DNA from 2 places in the Streptomyces sp. NBC_01012 genome. Region 1 is predicted to be linked to the other one. Evidence: riboswitches for the same ligand, from Rfam matches in the RefSeq annotation. Region 1 holds a riboswitch; the other holds the start of a gene.
What was found. A riboswitch is a leader RNA that binds a small molecule or an ion and turns the genes downstream of it on or off. The one in region 1 is predicted to bind S-adenosylmethionine.
Positions count from the first base shown of each region.

Region 1 (9,824 bases):
CACGCGCGAAAGCCGCTTCAGGAGCAAGGCGGACGCGACCGGCCGCGCTCCCGCCTTCGCCACCCCGTCGGCCACTTCCCGGTCGGTGGAGACCACGACGACGGGCCTGCCCGAGGGTTCGGCACGCGCCAGTTGCCGGATCAGCTCGTCCGCTGTCACCCCCGCCTTGCTGAACAGCACACGCACTCCGCGCGGTGGCGCGAGCAGGACCGGGGCGGCCAGTTCGGCTCCGTCGAAGACACAGGTCATCTCGGCGCCGGTCTGCGCCGCGAGGACCGAGAGGCCGCCCAGGAGCCGCAACCGCTGCTTCTCCAGCGGCATCTGCGGATAGCCGGTCTTCGTGACGTTGTAGCCGTCGACGATCAGATGGGCCTGCGGCAGGGCCAGCAACTGGTCGAGCAGCGCCGGGTCGGTGTCCGAAAGAGCCCTGGCCGCGATGTCCTTCGGTGACATCCTGCCCGGCTCCACCGCTTCGACGCCGTCCGCGGGACGGAGCGAGGAAGGGGGCAGGGCCAGCTCACGGCGCAGCCCCTGGGCCGCGTCCAGCACGGTGTCCAGGAGCAGCCGCAGCCGCATGTCCTCGACGGAGCGCCCCTCCCTGGCCGCCCGGCGGCCCGCCTCCACGGCGGCCTCCGCCTCGGCCAGCCGAGCCTTGAGCCGGCGGGACTCGCTCTCGGCGGCCGACACCTGGGCCGCGGCCTCGGACCGTACGGCGTCGGTCTCCACCCCGGCCTTGCGCAGGGCGGCCTCGCCGCGCTTCACCTCACTGAGGGCGCTGCGCAGCTTGCGGTGCAGGGAGTCGGTCTCCCGGCGCGCGGTGTCCAGCTCCGAGCGCAGCCGCTCGGTGTCGGCCCTGGTCTGGCCGCGGGCGTGGTCGAGTTCCTCGCGCAGCCGCCGCAGTTCGCGCCTGGTCTCCTCGTCCACCCGCTCCGCGTGCGCGCGCTGGACCTCCTCGCCGGCCGCGGCCACCAGCTTGACCCAGCCGGCCGGCCGCAGCACATAGGCGGCGGCGGCCACATCGACGGGATCGGCCGCGGCGGGCGGCGCACCGGATGTGAGCGCATCGGCCAGCTCCGGCTGGGTCTGGCCGATGCGCTCACCGATGCGCCGGCGGAACACCGGGTCGCTCTCCAGGGCCGCGGCCATCGCGTTACCCGCGAACTTGGCCCGCCTGCTGGGGGTGAAACGGGCGTACTGCCGGAGCTGGGCCGGGAGTTCGCCGACGGTCAGACCGCCGAAGGCGTCCGAGACCAGCGCCACGACCTTGCGGCGCACACCCTCGGGCAGCGGACGGTCGAGCGACTCCGCGGTGCCGTCGGCCGCGTCGGCCGGTCCGGCGCCGCCTGTCGGCTGCTCCACCATCCATCACCCCAATATGTCTGTCCGCACGGCCCCGTCAGGAGTCGGCACCCGGCCTGTCGACCAGCTCGATCTGGTCCACGGCGTTGCACCAACGACAGCGCACCGACTCGATGGTCTCACTGACCACCTCGCGCTCCTCGATACTCGATTCCCCGGCCAGGTCGAGATGCACGTACTCGACGACCTTCGAGGAGCGCGTCACATCGAAACGGGTGAGGTTGCCGCAGAGCGTGCAGCGCCAGCGGGTCCCGTCCGTCGGCTGGGGAACCGTCGTCATCGTTGCGTCCTCTTTCGTCGTTCGTCGAGTCTTGTGTGGGCCCAGGTCTTCGATCTCGCGGTGCGCCGTCGAACTGCGGATGTACTGCCGTAACCCTACGGCCTTGCGCATACCTATCGACACGGCGAGGCGCTCTGTACCGTTCTCTCCCGGTGCGTCATGCTCTGTACGTGACCGAGCTGCGGAAAGTCCACTGGCGGAAGCGGGCCGGAGAGCTCGGGGCGGCAGCCGCCGCCGGCGGTGCTCCGGTCACGTACGGGCTGATCGCGCTGTGCTGCGCGGTGTTCCTGCTCAGCCCGCTCTCCGGGTTCAGCCCCGTCCCCGGCGGCGCCGACGCGCTGCTGGCAGCCCAGGCCGGGTACTTCGAGCGGTGGGGCGTGATCCCCAGCGAGCTCATGGACGGCTCCGCGCACGCGGCCCTGACCCCGCTGACCGCGCTCTTCGTCCACGGCAGCTGGCTGCACCTGCTGGGCAACATGCTCTTCCTCCATGTGTTCGGCGCGATGGCCGAGGAGCGCATGGGCCGCACCGAGTTCACCTTCTTCTACGTCGTGTGCGGCTACTTCGCGCTGGTCGCCTACGCGGTGGTGCACTCGGGGTCCGACCAGACGCTGGTCGGCGCGTCCGGGGCGATCTCCGCGGTGCTCGGCGCGTTCCTCTGCCTCTTTCCCCGGGCCCGTGTCACCAGCCTCTTCCCCTTCCTCTTCTTCCTGCCGCTGCGCTTTCCCGCCTGGATCGTGCTGGTGTTCTGGTTCGTCCTGCAGTGGCTGGCGGCACAGGGCGCGGGCAGCGGCCCCGGCGTCGCCTACCTCGCGCACGTGGCGGGTTTCTCGGGCGGCTTCCTCTACGCCTGGGTGCGATTCCGGGGGACTAGAGTGAAGGCTCCAGCCACGGCCACTGAGGGAGAAAGCCAGCCGTGATCACCGCGATCGTGCTCATCAAAACCAGCGTGGACCGGATTCCCGAGATCGCCGAGGCCATCGCCGCGCTGGACAGTGTCAGCGAGGTCTTCTCGGTCACCGGTACGTACGACCTGATCGCCATGGTCCGGGTTCCCCGGCACGACGATCTGGCCGATGTCATCCCCGGCCGGATCAGCAAGATCCAGGGCGTCGAGGCGACCGACACCCATGTGGCCTTCCGCACGTACTCGCAGCACGACCTCGAGGCGGCCTTCGCCATCGGGCTCGACGGCTGACATCCACGCAGGACATACGCGTACGGCTCCGGCCGGGCGCGGGAGACACCTCCCGTGCCCGGCCGGAGCCGTACGCCGTACCGGTCAGACCTGCGCCGCGCCCCGGTCGGGCACGCAGCGGCCCTCCTCGGTGCGGTAGGTCCAGCGCGCGCCCTTGCTCACCAGCTCACGGACGGCGCCGAGGAACCGCTCGATGTGCTCGTCAGGCGTGCCGGCACCGAAGCTCACCCGGATGGCGTTGAGTGACCTCTCCCCCGGCCCGGCCTCCGGCGCGCCGCACTCACCCGGGTCCTGGGGCTCGCTGCCGAGCAGGGTCCGCACCAGCGGGTGCGCGCAGAACAGTCCGTCGCGCACCCCGATGCCGTACTCGGCGGAGAGCGCCGCGGCGAAGTGCGAGCTGTTCCATCCCTCGACCACGAAGGAGATGACGCCGACCCTCGGGGCGTCGTCGCCGAACAGCGAGAGCACCTTGACCTCGGGAACCTCGGCGAGCCCTTCGACGACCCGGGTCACCAGCTGCTGCTCCCGGTCGACCAGTCGGTCGAATCCGGCCTCGGTGAGGGCCTTGCAGGCGGCGGCGATGGAGTAGACACCGATGACGTTGGGCGAACCGGCCTCGTGGCGGGCGGCGGTGGTGTGCCACTCGACGTCCACACCGCCGTCGGTGCGCCGGGCGACCTTGCGGGAGGCGCCGCCGCCCGCGAGGTACGGCTCCGCGTCCACCAGCCAGTCGGACCGGCCGGCGAGTACACCCGAGCCGAAGGGCGCGTACAGCTTGTGCCCGGAGAAGGCGACCCAGTCGACGTCGAGATCGGCGATGTCCACCGGGTGGTGGGGCGCCAGCTGCGCCGCGTCGAGCACGATCCGCGCGCCGTGCGCGTGAGCGGCGGCGGCCAGCTCCCGCACCGGCCACAGCTCACCGGTGACATTGGAGGCACCCGTCACACAGACCAGCGCGGGGCCCTGGGGATCGCGCGCCGACAGGGCGCGCTCCAGCGTGTCGACGGCCTGGTCCGGGGTGCGCGGGGCGTCGAGGTAGGCCACCCGTGCGTCACGCCAGGGCAGCAGCGAGGCGTGGTGCTCGGTCTCGAACACGAACACCTGGCAGTCGGCGGGCAGCGCGGCGGCGAGCAGGTTGAGGGAGTCGGTCGTGGAGCGGGTGAAGACCACCTGGTCGTCCGCGCGGCAGCCGAGGAATTCGGCGACGGTCTCACGGCTGCCCTCGAACAGATCCGTGGAGAGCTGCGAGAGGTAACCGGCGCCGCGGTGCACGCTGCCGTAGTACGGGGCGTACGCCGCCACGTCGTCCCACACCCGCTGGAGCGCGGGGGCGCTTGCCGCGTAGTCGAGGGCGGCATAGGTGACATCTCCGCCCGTCACCAGCGGAACGATGACATCCGCACCCAGAACCGGCAGCGGGGCACAAAGCGACTGGTCGGCGGCAGCAGTGGAGACAGACATGGCGAACTCCCGTAAGAGGCAGGCGAGAACCTCGCGCCGACGACGGTGCACGGCGGCGCGGGGAACGAAAGAGAAGAGGGGTGTGCGGAGGAGGGCGTAGTGCCCTATCGCATTCGCTTGCTCACAAGAGGCTCCTCGGGACCAGGACCCCAAGGGGAGGCATCCAATGATGCCGAGGGGCCCGCGCTTGCCACAGACCTCGCTGCCTGCGGCCTGGTCTTCACCCGGGGCACCCCGCCACGGACGGAGGGTTGCCGGACAGCGGGCCGGGGCCGTAGTCGCTGTCACTCATGACCTGCGCAGCATCTTGCCATACCGACGACGACGCGCAAGGGCGCAGTCCGCGATACGGACTGCGCCCTTGCACACATCGTGCGCCCTCAGGCGTTGCTGGCCGCCACCCAGCGCTCCAGCGCCCTCTTGGCCGCACCCGAGTCGATCGACTCCCCGGCCCGCGCGATACCGGCCGCGAGCTGCTCGTTCAGCGTGGCCTCCGCCGGGTCCAGGGCGACCAGCGCGGCGGCCGAGTTGAGCAGGACCGCCTCGCGCACGGGACCTGGCTCCCCGTCGAGCAGCCGGCGCGCCACGTCCGCGTTGTACGAGGCGTCCGCCCCGCGCAGCGCCTCGACCGGAACCAGGCCGAGTCCGACATCACGCGGGTCGAACGCCTCCTCACGGACCGTGCCGTCGCGGACGATCCAGACCCGCGAGGTGGCCGTGGTGGTCAGCTCGTCGAGGCCGTCGTCGCCCCGGAAGACGAGCGCGGAGTTCCCCCGGTCGGCGAGCACGCCGGCGACGATGGGCGCCATCCTCGCGTCGGCCACCCCGATGGCCTGGGAGCGCACCCGGGCCGGATTGGTGAGCGGGCCGAGGATGTTGAACGTGGTCTGCGTGCCGAGTTCCTTGCGCGCCGTGGCCGCGTAACGCAGGGCGGGGTGGAACTTCACGGCGAAGCAGAAGGTGATGCCGGCCTCCTCGGCGACAGCCACGACACGCTGCGGCGTCAGTTCGAGGTTGACGCCGAGCTTCTCCAGCACGTCGGATGCCCCGCTCGCCGACGACGAGGCCCGGTTGCCGTGCTTGACGACCTTCGCGCCCGTGCCCGCGACCACTATCGCCGACATGGTGGAGATGTTCACCGTCTTGGCCATGTCGCCGCCGGTGCCCACGATGTCGACCGTGCGGCCGGGCACCTCGATCGTGTGGGCGTGCTCGTACATGGCGCGGACGAGTCCGGTGACCTCGTCGACGGTCTCCCCCTTGGACCGCAGCGCGACGGCGAAGCCGGCGATCTGCACGTCCGTGGCCTCACCGCTCATGATGCGGTCCATGGCCCACGCGGTGTCGTCCGCGCCCAGGTGCTCGCCGCGCAGCAGGGGGGTCAGGATGCCGGGCCAGGTACGGGCCGCCACGCTGTCGCCGCCGTCCGGGGTCGCCACGTTCATGGTCCGCTCCTGGGGTCCACAGCCGATACAAGGATGTTCTCCCACCTTATCCAGGCCAGGGGACAGCGAAGAGCCCCGTCCCACCTTGCGGATGGACGGGGCTCCTGGCTGTGGCGGTCAGCTGAGGTGATCAGTGGTGGCCGTGGCCGCTGGTGATCTCCTTGTACTCCTCGGCGGTGGGCTTGGCGATCTGGTTGTCCTCGCCGAAGTAACTCCTGCTGAGCCTGGCGCGCAGCTTCTGCAGCGCCGACGGCTTGCGCTCGACACCGTTCTCGTCGACCGTCGGGCCGATCTCGAGCGGCTTGTACTGCTCGTGCGCCGTGAGCGTGTGCAGCTGCCCCTGGCTGAGCGGCTCGTGGATCTCGACGAACTCACCGTGCGGCAGGCGCTTGATGGTGCCCGACTCGCGACCGTGCAGCACCTTCTCCTTGTCCCGGCGCTGGAGGCCGAGGCAGATCCGCCGGGTGGCGACGAACGCCAGGACCGGTCCGACGAAGAAGGCGATCCGGACGAACCAGCTGATCGCGTTGAGCGACAGACTGAAGTGCGTCGCCCAGATGTCGTTACCGCCACCGATCAGCATGACGAAGTAGATCGTCACCCAGGCGACACCGAGCGCCGTCCGGGTCGGAGCGTTGCGCGGCTTGTCCAGGATGTGGTGCTCGCGCTTGTCCCCGGTGATCCACGACTCGATGAACGGATAGAGCGCGAGCGCCCCGAGGATCAGACCGAACAGGACCAGCGGGATCAGCACTCCGAGGACCAGTGTGTGTCCCCAGAGGTTGATCTCCCAGCCAGGCATCACCCGGACGAAGCCCTCGGCGAAGCCCATGTACCAGTCCGGCTGGGCGCCCGTGGACACCTGGTCGGGCCGGTAGGGGCCGATCCCCCAGATCGGGTTGATCGTGGCGATGGCCGCGACGATCGCGATGAAGCCGAAGACCAGGAAGAAGAACCCGCCCGCCTTGGCCATGTACACCGGCAGCAGCGGCATGCCGACGACGTTCTTGTTCGTCTTCCCCGGACCCGCGAACTGCGTGTGCTTGTGGAAGAAGACCAGGATGAGGTGGCCGACCACCAGCCCGAGCATGATGCCCGGCAGCAGCAGGATGTGGATCGAGTAGAACCGGGCGATGATGTCGCCGCCCGGGAACTCCCCGCCGAACAGGAACATCGAGATGTACGTGCCCACGATCGGCATCGACAGGATCGCGCCCTGGGTGAAGCGCACACCCGTGCCGGAGAGCAGGTCGTCCGGGAGCGAGTAGCCGGTGAACCCGGTGAACATGCCGAGGACGAACAGCAGGAAGCCGAACAGCCAGTTGATCTCACGCGGCTTGCGGTACGCGCCGGTGAAGAACACCCGGAACATGTGCACGAACATGCCGGCGAGGAAGATCACCGCTGCCCAGTGGTGGATCTGCCGTACGAGCAGACCACCACGGATGTCGAAGCTGATGTCCAGCGTCGAGGCGTAGGCCTCGGACATCCGGATGCCCTGCATCGGCTCGTAGGAGCCGTGGTAGACGACCTCGTTCATGCTCGGGTGGAAGAACAGCGTCAGATACACACCCGTGAGGATGATGATGATGAAGCTGTAGAGGCAGATCTCACCGAGCATGAAGGACCAGTGGTCCGGGAAGATCTTCCGCATGTTGGCCTTGGCCAGGCCGTAGATGCCCAGCCGGCCGTCCGCCCAGTCGGCGACCCGCTCACCGGCGGGCGCCTTGCGCTGTGTTTCCGTCGCAGTACTCATCCGCGCTCCCAGAAGGCAGGACCGACGGGCTCTTCGAAGTCACCGAGCGCCTCGAGGTTGCCCTCGCTGTTCACACCGATCCGCAGCTGCGGAAGGGGGTGACCGGCCGGACCGAAGATGACGCGGGCGCCGTCGGAGAGGTCGAAGGTGGACTGGTGGCACGGGCAGAGCACGTGGTGCGTCTGCTGCTCGTACAGGCTGATCGGGCAACCGACGTGGGTGCAGATCTTGGAGAAGGCCACGATTCCCTCGTGGGCCCACTCACGCTCCTGCTTGTCCTTGATGTTGTCCGGCTCGATGCGGATGATCATCAGGGCGGCCTTGGCGATCTGCGTCTGGAAGTCGTGCGCGTCCTCCTCCAGGCCCTCGGGCATGGCGAAGGTCAGCGAACCGACGACGACGTCCTCGGGGCGCAGCGGCTCCATGGTGTTCATGTTGACGAGCTGCTTGCCCTTGGCCCACAGGGTGTTGCGGAGCTTCTTCTCCGGCAGCGGACCGAGGTCGCGCAGCAGCACCACACCGGAGAGCGGCACCAGGGCCAGCGCACCGAACATGGTGTTGCGGATCAGCTTCCGCCGCCCGAGCGCCGACTCCTTGGCACCGTCCGCGAAGTCGGCCAGGACCTTGGCCTTGACCTCGGGCTCCGCCTCGATGGCGTGCCGTTCGTCGGCGACCTCCACGTCGGACATCAGGGTGCGCGCCCAGTGGACGGCGCCCGCGCCGATGAGGAAGAGCGCCAGCCCCAGGGTCAGACCGAGGGAGAAGTTGAGCGCGCTCACATGGCCGAACGGCCAGATGTAGACGATCTTGTCGACCGGGAAGATGACGTAGGAGGCGATGAAGCCGACCGTCGCCAGCATGGACAGCGTGAAGAGGAACGCGACGACCCGCTCGGAGCGGTCCGCGGCCCTTTCGTCGATGTCCTGGATGCGCGGCTTGTGGGCCGGCAGCCCCGGGTCGGCGAACGGGTCGCTCGCACCCTCTACCGCGCCGTGCGCGGTGCCCTGCTCTACCGGCAGGTTCTCTTCTGGAATCTGTTGGCTACTCATGACTTCTTGGCCTTAGCGGTGTGGGCCGCGACCCATACGGCGACGGCGATCAGACCGCCCAGGCCGAAGATCCAGCCGAAGAGACCTTCACTGACCGGGCCGAGGCCACCGAGGGAGAGGCCGCCGGGGGAAGCGGAATCATCACCGTTGACGGTCTTGATGTACGCGATGATGTCTTTCTTCTCCTTCTCCGGCATGGTGCTGTCGGGGAAGGAGGGCATGCTCTGCGGGCCGGTCTGCATGGCCTCGTAGATGTGCTTCGGGCTCACGCCTTCGAGGTCCGGGGCGTACTTCCCGTCGGTCAGTGCACCGCCCTTGCCCGTGAAGTTGTGGCACTGGGCGCAGTTGGTGCGGAACAGGTCGCCGCCCTTGGCCACGTCGGCACCCGAGGGGTCCACCTGGCTGCCGGTCGGCGTGATCGGACCGGCGCCCAGGGACGCGACGTACGCCGCGAGCTGGTCGATCTCGGCCTGGCTGTAGATGACCTTCTTCTTCGGCACCTGGGCGCCCGGCTGCTGAGCCGGCATGCGTCCGGTACCGACCTGGAAGTCGACGGCGGCGGAGCCGACGCCCACGAGCTGGGGCCCGTCGGTGGTGCCCTGACCGCCGGATCCGTGGCAGCTGGCACAGCCCACGGAGTAGAGCTTCTTGCCCTCGTCGATGGCGAGGGACTGGGCGGTGTCGTCGGCCTGCGCCTTACCCGCAGGCGCGAACGCGGCGTACAGCCCCCCGGTAGCCGCCAGCGCGAGGAGTAGTACGACGACGGCCGCCAGTGGATGGCGTCGTCGTGCGGAGAGCTTTTTCACGGATTACCCCGGTGTCAGGATCTTCTGCGTCGATGATGGGTGGGTGCGAGCCCGGTTACTTGATCATGTAGATCGTGGCGAACAGACCGATCCAGACGACATCGACGAAGTGCCAGTAGTAGGACACGACGATGGCGGCTGTGGCCTGCTCATGGGTGAATCTCGAGGCCGCGTATGTCCTGCCCAGGACGAGCAGGAAGGCGATGAGGCCGCCTGTCACATGCAGACCGTGGAAGCCGGTCGTCAGGTAGAACACCGAGCCGTACGGGTCGGAGGACAGGGAGAGCCCGTCCTCCTTGACCAGCTCGGTGTACTCGAGGACCTGGCCTCCGATGAAGATCGAACCCATCACGAACGTGATGATGAACCAGGTGCGGAGCTTCTTCACGTCGCCCCGCTCCGCGGCGAAAACGCCGAGCTGGCAGGTGAGAGAGGAAAGCACCAGGATCGTGGTGTTCGTCGCCGAGAAC
Region 1 covers NZ_CP108688.1:5,873,132-5,882,955, reverse strand. The annotation lists gene OG623_RS26450 (NYN domain-containing protein) at 1-1,359, opposite strand, end outside; gene OG623_RS26445 (hypothetical protein) at 1,397-1,639, opposite strand; gene OG623_RS26440 (rhomboid family intramembrane serine protease) at 1,810-2,559, shown strand; gene OG623_RS26435 (Lrp/AsnC ligand binding domain-containing protein) at 2,556-2,837, shown strand; gene OG623_RS26430 (aminotransferase class V-fold PLP-dependent enzyme) at 2,922-4,298, opposite strand; SAM riboswitch class IV at 4,477-4,594, opposite strand; gene trpD (anthranilate phosphoribosyltransferase) at 4,679-5,743, opposite strand; gene OG623_RS26420 (cytochrome bc complex cytochrome b subunit) at 5,874-7,499, opposite strand; gene OG623_RS26415 (Rieske 2Fe-2S domain-containing protein) at 7,496-8,548, opposite strand; gene OG623_RS26410 (c-type cytochrome) at 8,545-9,354, opposite strand; gene OG623_RS26405 (heme-copper oxidase subunit III) at 9,410-9,824, opposite strand, start outside.

Region 2 (9,824 bases), 2.5 Mb from region 1:
CCACTTATGCCGCAAGGGGTTCACTTACTTTGGCTGCTTCTTGTCGCGGCCGGGCGCATTCTCATATGCGGCTGGCATGCGCGGCGGCGGGGACTTCCCCAACTGTACCGCGCTCAACCATGCAGAATGGCCCCCTCCGCTTCTCTCGCGGACGGGGCCATTCTGCTCACGCTGTGCGGTCGGTCAGCCTCCGGCGACGGCCGGGATGATCGAGACGCCCGCGCCGTCCGGCGTGGCCGCGTCCAGGCCGCCCTCGAAGCGCACGTCGTCGTCGTTGACGTACACGTTCACGAAGCGGCGCAGCTTGCCCTCGTCGTCCAGGACACGGCCGCCGATGCCCGGGTGGTTCTGCTCCAGGGACGCCAGGACCTCGGAGAGGGTCGCGCCCTCGGCCGGGACCTCGGCCTGACCGCCCGTGTAGGTGCGGAGAATGGTGGGGATACGGACCTTGACGCTCATAGGGGTGCCTTCCTCGGGTCTCGGGTGGTCGGGTCAGCCGGCGGCGGCGAGGCCCGCGTCGCGGAACGCGTCCAGGCTGGGCCGGATCGTCGCCGACAGGCCGGTCGTCGGGGCGACCGCGTCGAGCGTCTTCAGACCGTCGCCGGTGTTCAGGACGACGGTGGTGAGGGCCGGGTCGAGCAGACCGGCGTCGATCAGCTTCTTCGTCACACCGACCGTCACACCGCCCGCGGTCTCCGCGAAGATGCCCTCGGTGCGGGCCAGCAGCTTGATCGCGTCGACGACCTGCTCGTCGTTCACGTCCTCCACCGCACCGCCTGTGCGGCGCGCGATGTCCAGGACGTACGGGCCGTCGGCCGGGTTGCCGATCGCCAGGGACTTGGCGATGGTGTCCGGCTTCTGCGGGCGCACGACGTCGTGGCCGGCCTTGAAGGCGGTGGACACCGGCGAGCAGCCCTCGGCCTGGGCGCCGAAGATCTTGTACGGCTTGTCCTCGACGAGCCCGAGCTCGATCAGCTCCCGCAGACCCTTGTCGATCTTCGTGAGCTGCGAGCCGGACGCGATCGGGATGACGATCTGGTCGGGCAGCCGCCAGCCGAGCTGCTCGCAGATCTCGTACGCCAGGGTCTTGGAACCCTCGCCGTAGTACGGGCGGAGGTTGACGTTGACGAAGCCCCAGCCCTCGCCGAGCGGGTCGCCGATGAGCTCCGAGCAGAAGCGGTTGACGTCGTCGTAGTTGCCCTCGATGCCGACCAGTTCGCCGCCGTACACCGCGGCCATGACGACCTTGCCCTGCTCCAGGTCGTGCGGGATGAACACGCAGGAGCGGAAGCCGGCGCGTGCGGCGGCGGCGCCCACCGCACCGGCGAGGTTGCCGGTGGACGAGCAGGACAGGGTGGTGAACCCGAAGGCGCGGGCGGCCTCGACGGCGATGGCGACGACACGGTCCTTGAAGGAGTGCGTCGGGTTGCCGGAGTCGTCCTTGACGTACAGACCGCCGGTGACGCCCAGCTCACGGGCGAGGTTGTCGGCCTTGACCAGCTTCGTGAAGCCGGGGTTGATGTTGGGCTTGTCCGCGACATCGGAGGGGACCGGCAGCAGCGGCGCATAGCGCCAGATGTTGTCCGGTCCATCGGCGATGCGCTTCTTCAGCTCTTCCGGGGAGCCGCTCGGCAGGTCGTACGCCACTTCGAGCGGCCCGAAACAGGACACGCACGCGAAAATGGGACCGAGCTCGAAACGTTCGCCGCATTCGCGGCAGGAAAGCGCCGCGGCGGGACCGAGGTCCACTGCGGAGGAATTGGTGTTCGCTGCAACTGTCTGCACAGCCATGATGGCGGAGGCCCTTTCTCCTCATCTTCCCTGCGACGTATTTCGCCACAAGACGGAATTGGCACCTTCCCCACCGTGACCTCGCGGTCGGCAGGAGGGTTGCCGGGACTTCGACGGGCCGTTCCCTCTGTCCCTCTGGATGAGCGCTGTGGCACCGGACCATGGATCCGGGCGTTTATTCGCGGACCGACCCCGACATGCGAGGGTCATCCGCGTTGTTCAAGACTGTAACCGAAGCAGCGGACGGTTGAGGTAGTCGTCCGAACCGCGAGATGGATCACATACAGGGAGTACCGACCGTGCTGGAAGAGGTGGAACGCTGGCTGACCAGGCGTTCCTGGTCAGCCGCCGACCGCCCGCTCGGCCTGCTCACAGCCGCGCGGGCGAGGGATCCGCACCGCTCGCGCGTCAGCGTCGTCCTGCCCGCGCTGAACGAGGAGGCGACGGTCGGCGCGATCGTCACGGAGATCCGGCGCGAGCTGATGGAGAAGGTCCAGCTCGTGGACGAACTGGTGGTGATCGATTCGGGATCCACCGACGCCACGTCCGACGAGGCGCGGCGGGCCGGCGCCCACGTCGTGCACCGTGACGCCGTACTCCCCCGGATCCCCGCGCTCCCCGGCAAGGGCGAGGTGCTGTGGCGGTCACTGTTGGTGACCGGCGGGGACATCGTCTGCTTCGTCGACGCGGACCTCAAGGACTTCTCGGCGGACTTCGTCTCCGGGATCATCGGCCCGCTGCTGACCGACCCCTCGGTGGACTTCGTCAAGGCGATGTACGACCGCCCGCTCGGTGAAGCCGCAGGCCAGGGCGGCCGGGTGACCGAGCTGGTGGCCCGCCCGCTGCTCAATCTGCACTGGCCGCGCCTGGCCGGTTTCGTCCAGCCGCTGGGCGGTGAGTACGCGGTACGGCGCTCCCTGCTGGAGCAGCTCCCCTTCCCTGTCGGTTACGGAGTGGAGCTGGGCCTGCTCGTCGACGCGCTGCACACGGCCGGCCTGGACGCACTGGCCCAGGTCGACGTCGGCGTACGCAGACACCGCCACCAGGACGGCCAGGCGCTCGGCCGGATGGCAGCCGCGATCTACCGCACGGCGCAGCTGCGGCTCTCCCGGGGCCCCCTGGTGCGCCCCGAGCTCACCCAGTTCGAGCGGGGCCCGGACGGATTCGTCCCGCGCACCCATGCGGTGGACACCGAGGAGAGGCCGCCGATGCGGGAGATCGCCGAGTACGCCTCCCGCCACGCGGCGTAGTGGCTTCCGCTGGAGGGACCGGCTTCACGTTTGGCGGCTTCCCCGACGGGCTAGGTTCGGGTACATGGTCTCCGAGCACGCTGCCCAGGTCCTCGTCGCGTCCAACCGCGGCCCGGTGTCGTACGCACGTCGGGAGGACGGCACGCTCCACTCGAAGCGGGGCGGCGGCGGGCTCGTGTCCGGTCTGAGCGCGGTCGACGACAAGCTGTGGGTCTGCGCGGCCCTCGGCGAAGGCGACCGCGAGGCGGTCAGGCGCGGTGTGTCCGAGCCGGGTGTCCGGATGCTCGACATCGACGCCGGGGTCCATGCCGACGCGTACAACGGCATCGCGAACTCGGTGCTCTGGTTCGTCCACCACATGATCTACGAGACGCCGGTGGAGCCCGTCTTCGACGCGGAGTTCCGCCGGCAGTGGGCGTCCTTCGAGACGTACAACCGCGCCTTCGCCGACGCGCTCGCCGAGGAAGCCGGCGACGGCGCCTCGGTCCTGGTGCAGGACTACCACCTCTCGCTGGTCCCCGGCATGCTCCGCGAGCTCCGCCCCGACCTGCGGATCGGCCACTTCTCGCACACCCCCTGGGCGCCCGTCGACTACTTCCGGCTGCTGCCCGACGACATCGGCGAGCAGCTCCTCAACGGCATCCTGGGCGCCGACCGCGCCGCGTTCCTGACCCGCCGCTGGGCGGACGCCTTCATCAGCTGCTGCACGGAGATCATCGGCGGCACCGGCCGCACCCGGATCGGGGTGCACGGGCTCGGCGCCGACGCGGACTTCCTGCGCCGCCGCTCCCACGAGGCGGACGTGGACGAGCGCATGGAGATCCTGCGGGAGCAGGTGGGTGCGGACCGGCGCACGATCGTGCGCGTGGACCGCACGGAGCTCTCGAAGAACATCGTCCGCGGACTGCACGCCTACCGCGCGCTGCTGGACGAGCGCCCCGAGTGGCGCGGGCGTGTGGTGCACATCGCCTTCGCCTACCCCTCCCGGCAGGACCTCGCGGTCTACCGCCACTACACGGCGGAGGTCCAGCGGGTCGCCGACGCGGTCAACGCGGAGTACGGCACCGAGGGCTGGACGCCCGTCCTGCTCCATGTCGACGACGACTTCGCCCGCTCCCTGGCGGCGTACCGGCTGGCGGACGTGGCCCTGGTCAACCCGATCCGCGACGGCATGAACCTGGTCGCCAAGGAGGTCCCGGTCGTCTCGGACCACGGCTGCGCGCTGGTGCTCTCCCGCGAGGCCGGGGCGTACGAGGAGCTGGGCGAGGACTCGCTCGTGATCAACCCGTACGACGTGTCGGCGACGGCCGCCGCGCTGCACGAGGCGCTCACGATGGACCCCGACGAGCGGGGCGCCCGCTCGAAGCGCCTGGCCACCGCCGCGACGGCGCTGCCGCCGCAGCAGTGGTTCCTGGACCAGCTGGACGCGTTGCGCGCCTAGGGTGTGTCTGACCTCAGGCGCCCCTGGGGCCCCGGGCGCCCTAGGTGAGCTGCCGGGCGACGGCGTGAAGGAGGCCCGCCACCGCTGCCGGGTCCGGGAGCAACAGGTCGGCGCGGTCGGCGAGTTCGGGGACCCCGGTGCCGCTGCACACCAGCAGTCCCGCGGTCCCGTCGGCGCGGAGCTTCTCCACGGCGGCGTACGCGGCCAGGTCACCGAGGTCGTCGCCGGCGTACAGCACCGTCTCCGCGCCGGTCTCCTTCACGTACTCCTCGAGCGCCACACCCTTGTCCATGCCCGGCGGGCGCAACTCGAGGACGAGGCGGCCCGGTTCGACGATCAGGCCGTGCCGCGCGGCCAGGCTGTCCAGGGGGGCGCGCAGCGACTCGAAGGCCGCCTCCGGGTCGGCGGCGCGGCGGGTGTGCACCGCGACCGCGCGGCCCTTCTCCTCGATCCAGGCGCCGTCGCCGGCGCCGGCCCCCTCCAGTACGGCCGGGAGCTCCGCCAGGGCGGCCTCGACCCCCGGGTCGGGCGGCGGGGCGTGGACGGTGGCGGTCGAGGCGTCCCAGCGTTCGGCGCCGTAGTGACCGAGTACGACGAGATGGTCGAGGCCCGGCGCTCCGGCGAAGCCGCCGTAGCGCACGGCGGTGCCGGCCGGGCGGCCCGTGATCACGGCGACTGCGGCGACCTGGGGGGCGAGCGCGGAGAGGGCCGGGACCACCGAGGGGTGCGCCCGGGACTGCTCCGGGTCCGGGACGATGTCGGCGAGCGTGCCGTCGAAGTCCAGCGCGACGACCGCGCGGGCGGGACGGGCGAGGAGTGCGGCGAGGCCTTCGCGGCCGGCCTGGGTGGACGGGGTCGGGATGGGGTGTGCCGGGTTACCCATGGCCCGAGCGTAGCGGTGACCGGGCGGGCGGTGCGGTCCGCGCCGCGCGCGTTCCCCGGCTGTCACCCCGAAGCCAGCTGCTCCGCTATCTCCTGGATCCAACCGGAGCTCTTCGCCGGGTCGTTGAGGGTCTCGACCCATGCCTCGGGCTCCAGCTTGTGCTTGGCGGGGCCGGCTTTGAGTGCGATGAGCAGGGCCCTGGCGGACTCCCGCATCTCGTCCGTCGTGCCGTCGCTCCCGGCGATGGCGGGGCCCGCCGCCAGCGCGTAGATCTCGCGTGCCATGGCCTGGCGCTCGCCCTTCGACACCTTCTTCCAGAACTTCAGGGCATGCGCCAGCGAGTCCGTGCGGGACGCCTCCGCCGGGGTCTCGCCCGCCGGCGCCCAGCGCTCCGGGTGGCGGACCTCCTCGTAGCGCTTCGTGGCGGCGCGGAGTGCCTTGTACATGGTGACGCCGAAGACGAGACCGGCCCCGGCCCCGGCGAGGCCCCATCCGACCGGGTTGCTCGCCAGCAGGCCCGTTCCCGCCGCGACCGCCGTCACGATGCCGGCCGCGGCCTTGGTGGACTCGCCGCCGCCGCTGACCGCCTCCTTGCCGATCTTGGTGAGCTGCTTCTTCTTGGCGTACCCCTGCGCCGTGCTCAGCTTCTCCACGTCCTTCTCGGCGCGCTGGAGGCTCTCGGCGGCTTCACGGGCCTCGTCCATCGCCTCCTGGGCGGCGTCGACAGCCTCGGAGACGGCTTCGAGGCCGCCGCCCTGATCCTCGGGCCTCCAGTACGCGTCCAGTGCGACGTAGGCCTCCGCCGCTGCCCAGTTGGCCTGCACCCGCGACTCGTCCAGCCTGGCCAGCGAGGCCTCGTGGACGAGATGGGGATCCCCCAGCGCCTTGACCTGCTTGTACTTGCGGGCCGCGCCCCCGATGCGGAAGGCGGACCTGGTCGCCTTGATCGCGCCGATGGAGGCGCTGGCGATGCCGCTCGCCTCGGCGGACACCGCGGCGTCCGCCGCCTTCTGGACCTTGGTCGCCTCCTTGGCGATGCCGGCGCTGTAGCTTCCCGAACCGGCCGCGCTGACGACCGCGTCGGTCCCCTTGGTCTTGGCCTTCTTGTTCGCGACGTGGTGGCCGGCCCCGGTCTTCTGCTTCCTGGCGCCCAGCAGGTTCTTGTACGCGTCCATGCCGCTGGCCAGGGCGCCGGCGCTCTCCGTGAGGAGGTTGCCCGACGCGGCGGAGACTCCCGAGATCGCGGCGCTGTTCTTGAGCCCCTCGTCGGCCGCGGCTGCGGCCTGCTGGGTGAGGCCCGCGTTGGTGGGGGTCTGGAAGCCCTTGACGAAGGTGTCGATGGGTTCGAGGTTCTTCTTGAACCTGTCGATGAGGCCAGCGATCCGGTCGCGGTAGTTCTTCTTCCCCTTGGCTCCCTCGGGGCCCCGGGCCCGCTGTACCGCCGCGGTCGCCGCCCGGTTGCCCGCGCGGGACTGCATCTCCAGGAGGGCGTGCTCCGTCGGCCGTACGGAGGCACCCACCGCCCGGCTCCCCGTCCGACGCTGCCGGACCGGCATCGGGGCGGACCGCTGTGCCGGGGGGTGAGGGACCGGGGTGCTCATGGACGTGCCTCTCCTGCGACGGACCGTTCCTGCGGCGGACCGGGAGAGGGGAGAGTAGCCAGGCCGGGCCAACGGAAGGGGTGCGGCAGGAAAACTCTGCGGGTGGCACGGAACGCGCCTGTCGTGGCCCGGCCCCTGGCGCCTCAGCGGCGCCCGCGTCTCGCGTCCCTGACCCGTCGCAGGCGGTTCACCGTCACCGGATCCGCCTCCAGCGCACGGCGGTCGTCAAGGAGCGCGTTGAGCAACTGGTAGTAGCGGACCGGCGAGATGCCCAGCTCCTCCCTGATCGCCCGCTCCTTCGCCCCGGGGCCCGGCCAGGACCGCCGCTCCACGGCCAGCACCGCGCGCTCCTGGGCGGAGAGCGGGGCCGCGGAGTCGGAGGATCCGGAGCCGGGGCAGTCGGGGTCGGGGGAGCCGGGGTCAGGGGAGTCGGAGTCGGGGGAATCAGGAGGACCAGCGGTCATATGAACCAACCTACCCAGCTGCCTAGCTCGCGCTCTCCGCCTGCCGTGCCTCGGTCGCGATCTCCCCGAGCACACTCTCCGGGCTGCCACCGGGCTCGACCGCGGAGCCGATCTTCTCCTTGATGGTCTCGCTGGCCTGCGCCCAGGACGTCTTGCCGAACGGGTACAGCTGCGAGTTCGGCAGGGCCGACAGGAACGGGCGGAGCGACTTGTGCTTGTCGTCGGTCTCCATCGCGGTGGACGCACTGGTGGTCACGGGCAGCAGGTCGTACTGATCGGCGAAGGACAGCACGTTCTCGTCCGTGTAGGCGAAGTCGAGGAACGTGCCGATCTCGGCGCGGTGGCCGTTCTGCTTGAAGCCCATCATCCAGTCGGCCACGCCCATCGAGCCCTCGGTCGGCCCGTCGACCCCGGGCAGCGGGACCATGCCGACCTCGATGCCCTTCTTCTCCGCGTCCTGCATCAGCGTCGGGTGGCCGTTGAGCATGCCCACATCGCCCTTGGTGAACGCGTCGAAGGCCTTCGCCCGGTCGAGCTTGCCGGGGGCGACGGGGCCGGTGAGGCCCTTGCCGACGAGGTCGTTCTTCAGCCAGTTGAGGGTCGCCGTGTTGGCCGCCGAGTCGATGTCGTAGTTGCCTACGTCGTCCGTGTAGCCGCCGCCCCCGCTGAGCAGCCACATCAGGGTTTCGGCCTGGGACTCCTCCTGGCCGAGCGGCAGGGCGAAGGGATAGGTCACACCGCCCTGCTTGAGCGCGGCGGCGTCGCTCCTGATGTCGTCCCAGGTCTGCGGGGCCCCGAGACCCGCCTTGGCGAACAGGCCCTTGTTGTAGAAGAGGAGCCGGGTGCTGGCCACGAACGGCAGGCCGTACACGGTGCCGTCGACCTCACCCGCGTCGGTGAGCGAGGGCAGGAAGTTGGACCCCGTGCGGATGGCGACCATGTCGTCGGCGGGGTAGAGCTTGCCCGCCTTGGCGTAGTCGGCGTACGCCCCGATCTGCGCGATGTCGGGGGCCTTGCCGGCCTTCACCATCTCGGCGACCTTGCGGTCGACGTCCTTCCACGAGTAGACGCTGACCTCGACCTTGATCTTCGGGTTGGTCTTCTCGAACTTCGCAGCCACGTCGTCCCAGTACTTCTGGGAGCTGTTCTGCGCACCGGTGCCGTAATCGGCCGCCACCAGCCGCAGGGTGACGTCGCCTCCGGTGTCCGAGCCGCACCCCGACAACGTTGCCGTCATACCGAGTGCGGCCACCGCCGCGGTCAGTCCCACAATGCGCCGCTGCACAGCCTTGCCCATCTCTTGATCGTTCGACGCAGGGCGCCGCATGAGGCGACGGTCCCGCGTTCCTTGCTCACCCCCGCACGGAGGTCTAAACCAGTCACACGGGGACCGGTCAATCTAGCAGGGCTGTTCAGGGCGTTTTGTATGGGTGCTCAACAAACCGCGCTAGTGGACTAGACCTTTTAGGGGTCGACGGGCGAAACTGTCTCCCGTGAGACACGTCATCGCCCTCGATGTGGGCGGCACAGGAATGAAGGCCGCTCTGGTCGGGGCCGGCGGCGCCCTGCTCCACGAGGCGCGCAGGGCCACCGGCAGGGACCGCGGGCCCGAGGCGGTCGTGGAGTCGATCCTGAACTTCGCCACCGAGCTGTACTCCTACGGCGAGGAGCGCTTCGGTGAGGGCGCCGTCGCCGCCGGGGTCGCGGTGCCCGGCATCGTCGACGCGGACCGGGGGACAGCCGTCTACTCCGCCAATCTGGGCTGGCGCGACGTGCCCCTGCGCAAGCTGCTCGGCGAACGGCTCGGCGGCACGCCCGTCGCGCTCGGCCACGACGTCAGGACCGGCGGCCTCGCCGAGGGGCGGATCGGCGCCGGCCGGGGAGCGGACCGCTTCCTGTTCGTGCCGCTGGGCACCGGGATCGCGGGTGCCATCGGCATCGGGGGCTCCATCGAGGCGGGCGCCCACGGTTACGCGGGCGAGATCGGCCACATCGTGGTCCGTCCCGACGGGCCGGACTGCGGCTGCGGCCAGCGCGGCTGTCTGGAGACCCTCGCATCGGCCGGCGCCGTGTCCAAAGCCTGGGCCGCCGCGTCCGGCGACCCCGGCGCGGACGCCGCCGGCTGCGCGAAGGCCGTCGCCTCCGGCGACCCGGTGGCCCTGCGCGTATGGCAGGACGCCGTCGACGCGCTCGCCGCCGGACTGGTCACCGCACTCACTCTGCTGGACCCCCGCACGCTCATCATCGGTGGCGGTCTTGCCGAGGCAGGAGAAACCTTGTTCACACCACTGCGTGCGGCCGTCGAGGAACGGGTCACGTTCCAGAAGCTGCCCCACATCGTCCCGGCGGCCCTCGGGGACACCGCCGGATGCCTGGGCGCAGGGCTGCTCGCCT
Region 2 covers NZ_CP108688.1:3,356,966-3,366,789, forward strand. The annotation lists gene OG623_RS15000 (MoaD/ThiS family protein) at 184-459, opposite strand; gene thrC (threonine synthase) at 493-1,791, opposite strand; SAM riboswitch class I at 1,810-1,937, opposite strand; gene OG623_RS15010 (glucosyl-3-phosphoglycerate synthase) at 2,091-3,041, shown strand; gene OG623_RS15015 (trehalose-6-phosphate synthase) at 3,106-4,482, shown strand; gene otsB (trehalose-phosphatase) at 4,523-5,365, opposite strand; gene OG623_RS15025 (hypothetical protein) at 5,428-6,885, opposite strand; gene OG623_RS15030 (DUF3263 domain-containing protein) at 7,110-7,430, opposite strand; gene OG623_RS15035 (extracellular solute-binding protein) at 7,453-8,727, opposite strand; gene OG623_RS15040 (ROK family protein) at 8,963-9,824, shown strand, end outside.
Region 2: linked by a shared signal. The riboswitch ahead of thrC (threonine synthase) and the one ahead of OG623_RS26430 (aminotransferase class V-fold PLP-dependent enzyme) in region 1 are both predicted to bind S-adenosylmethionine.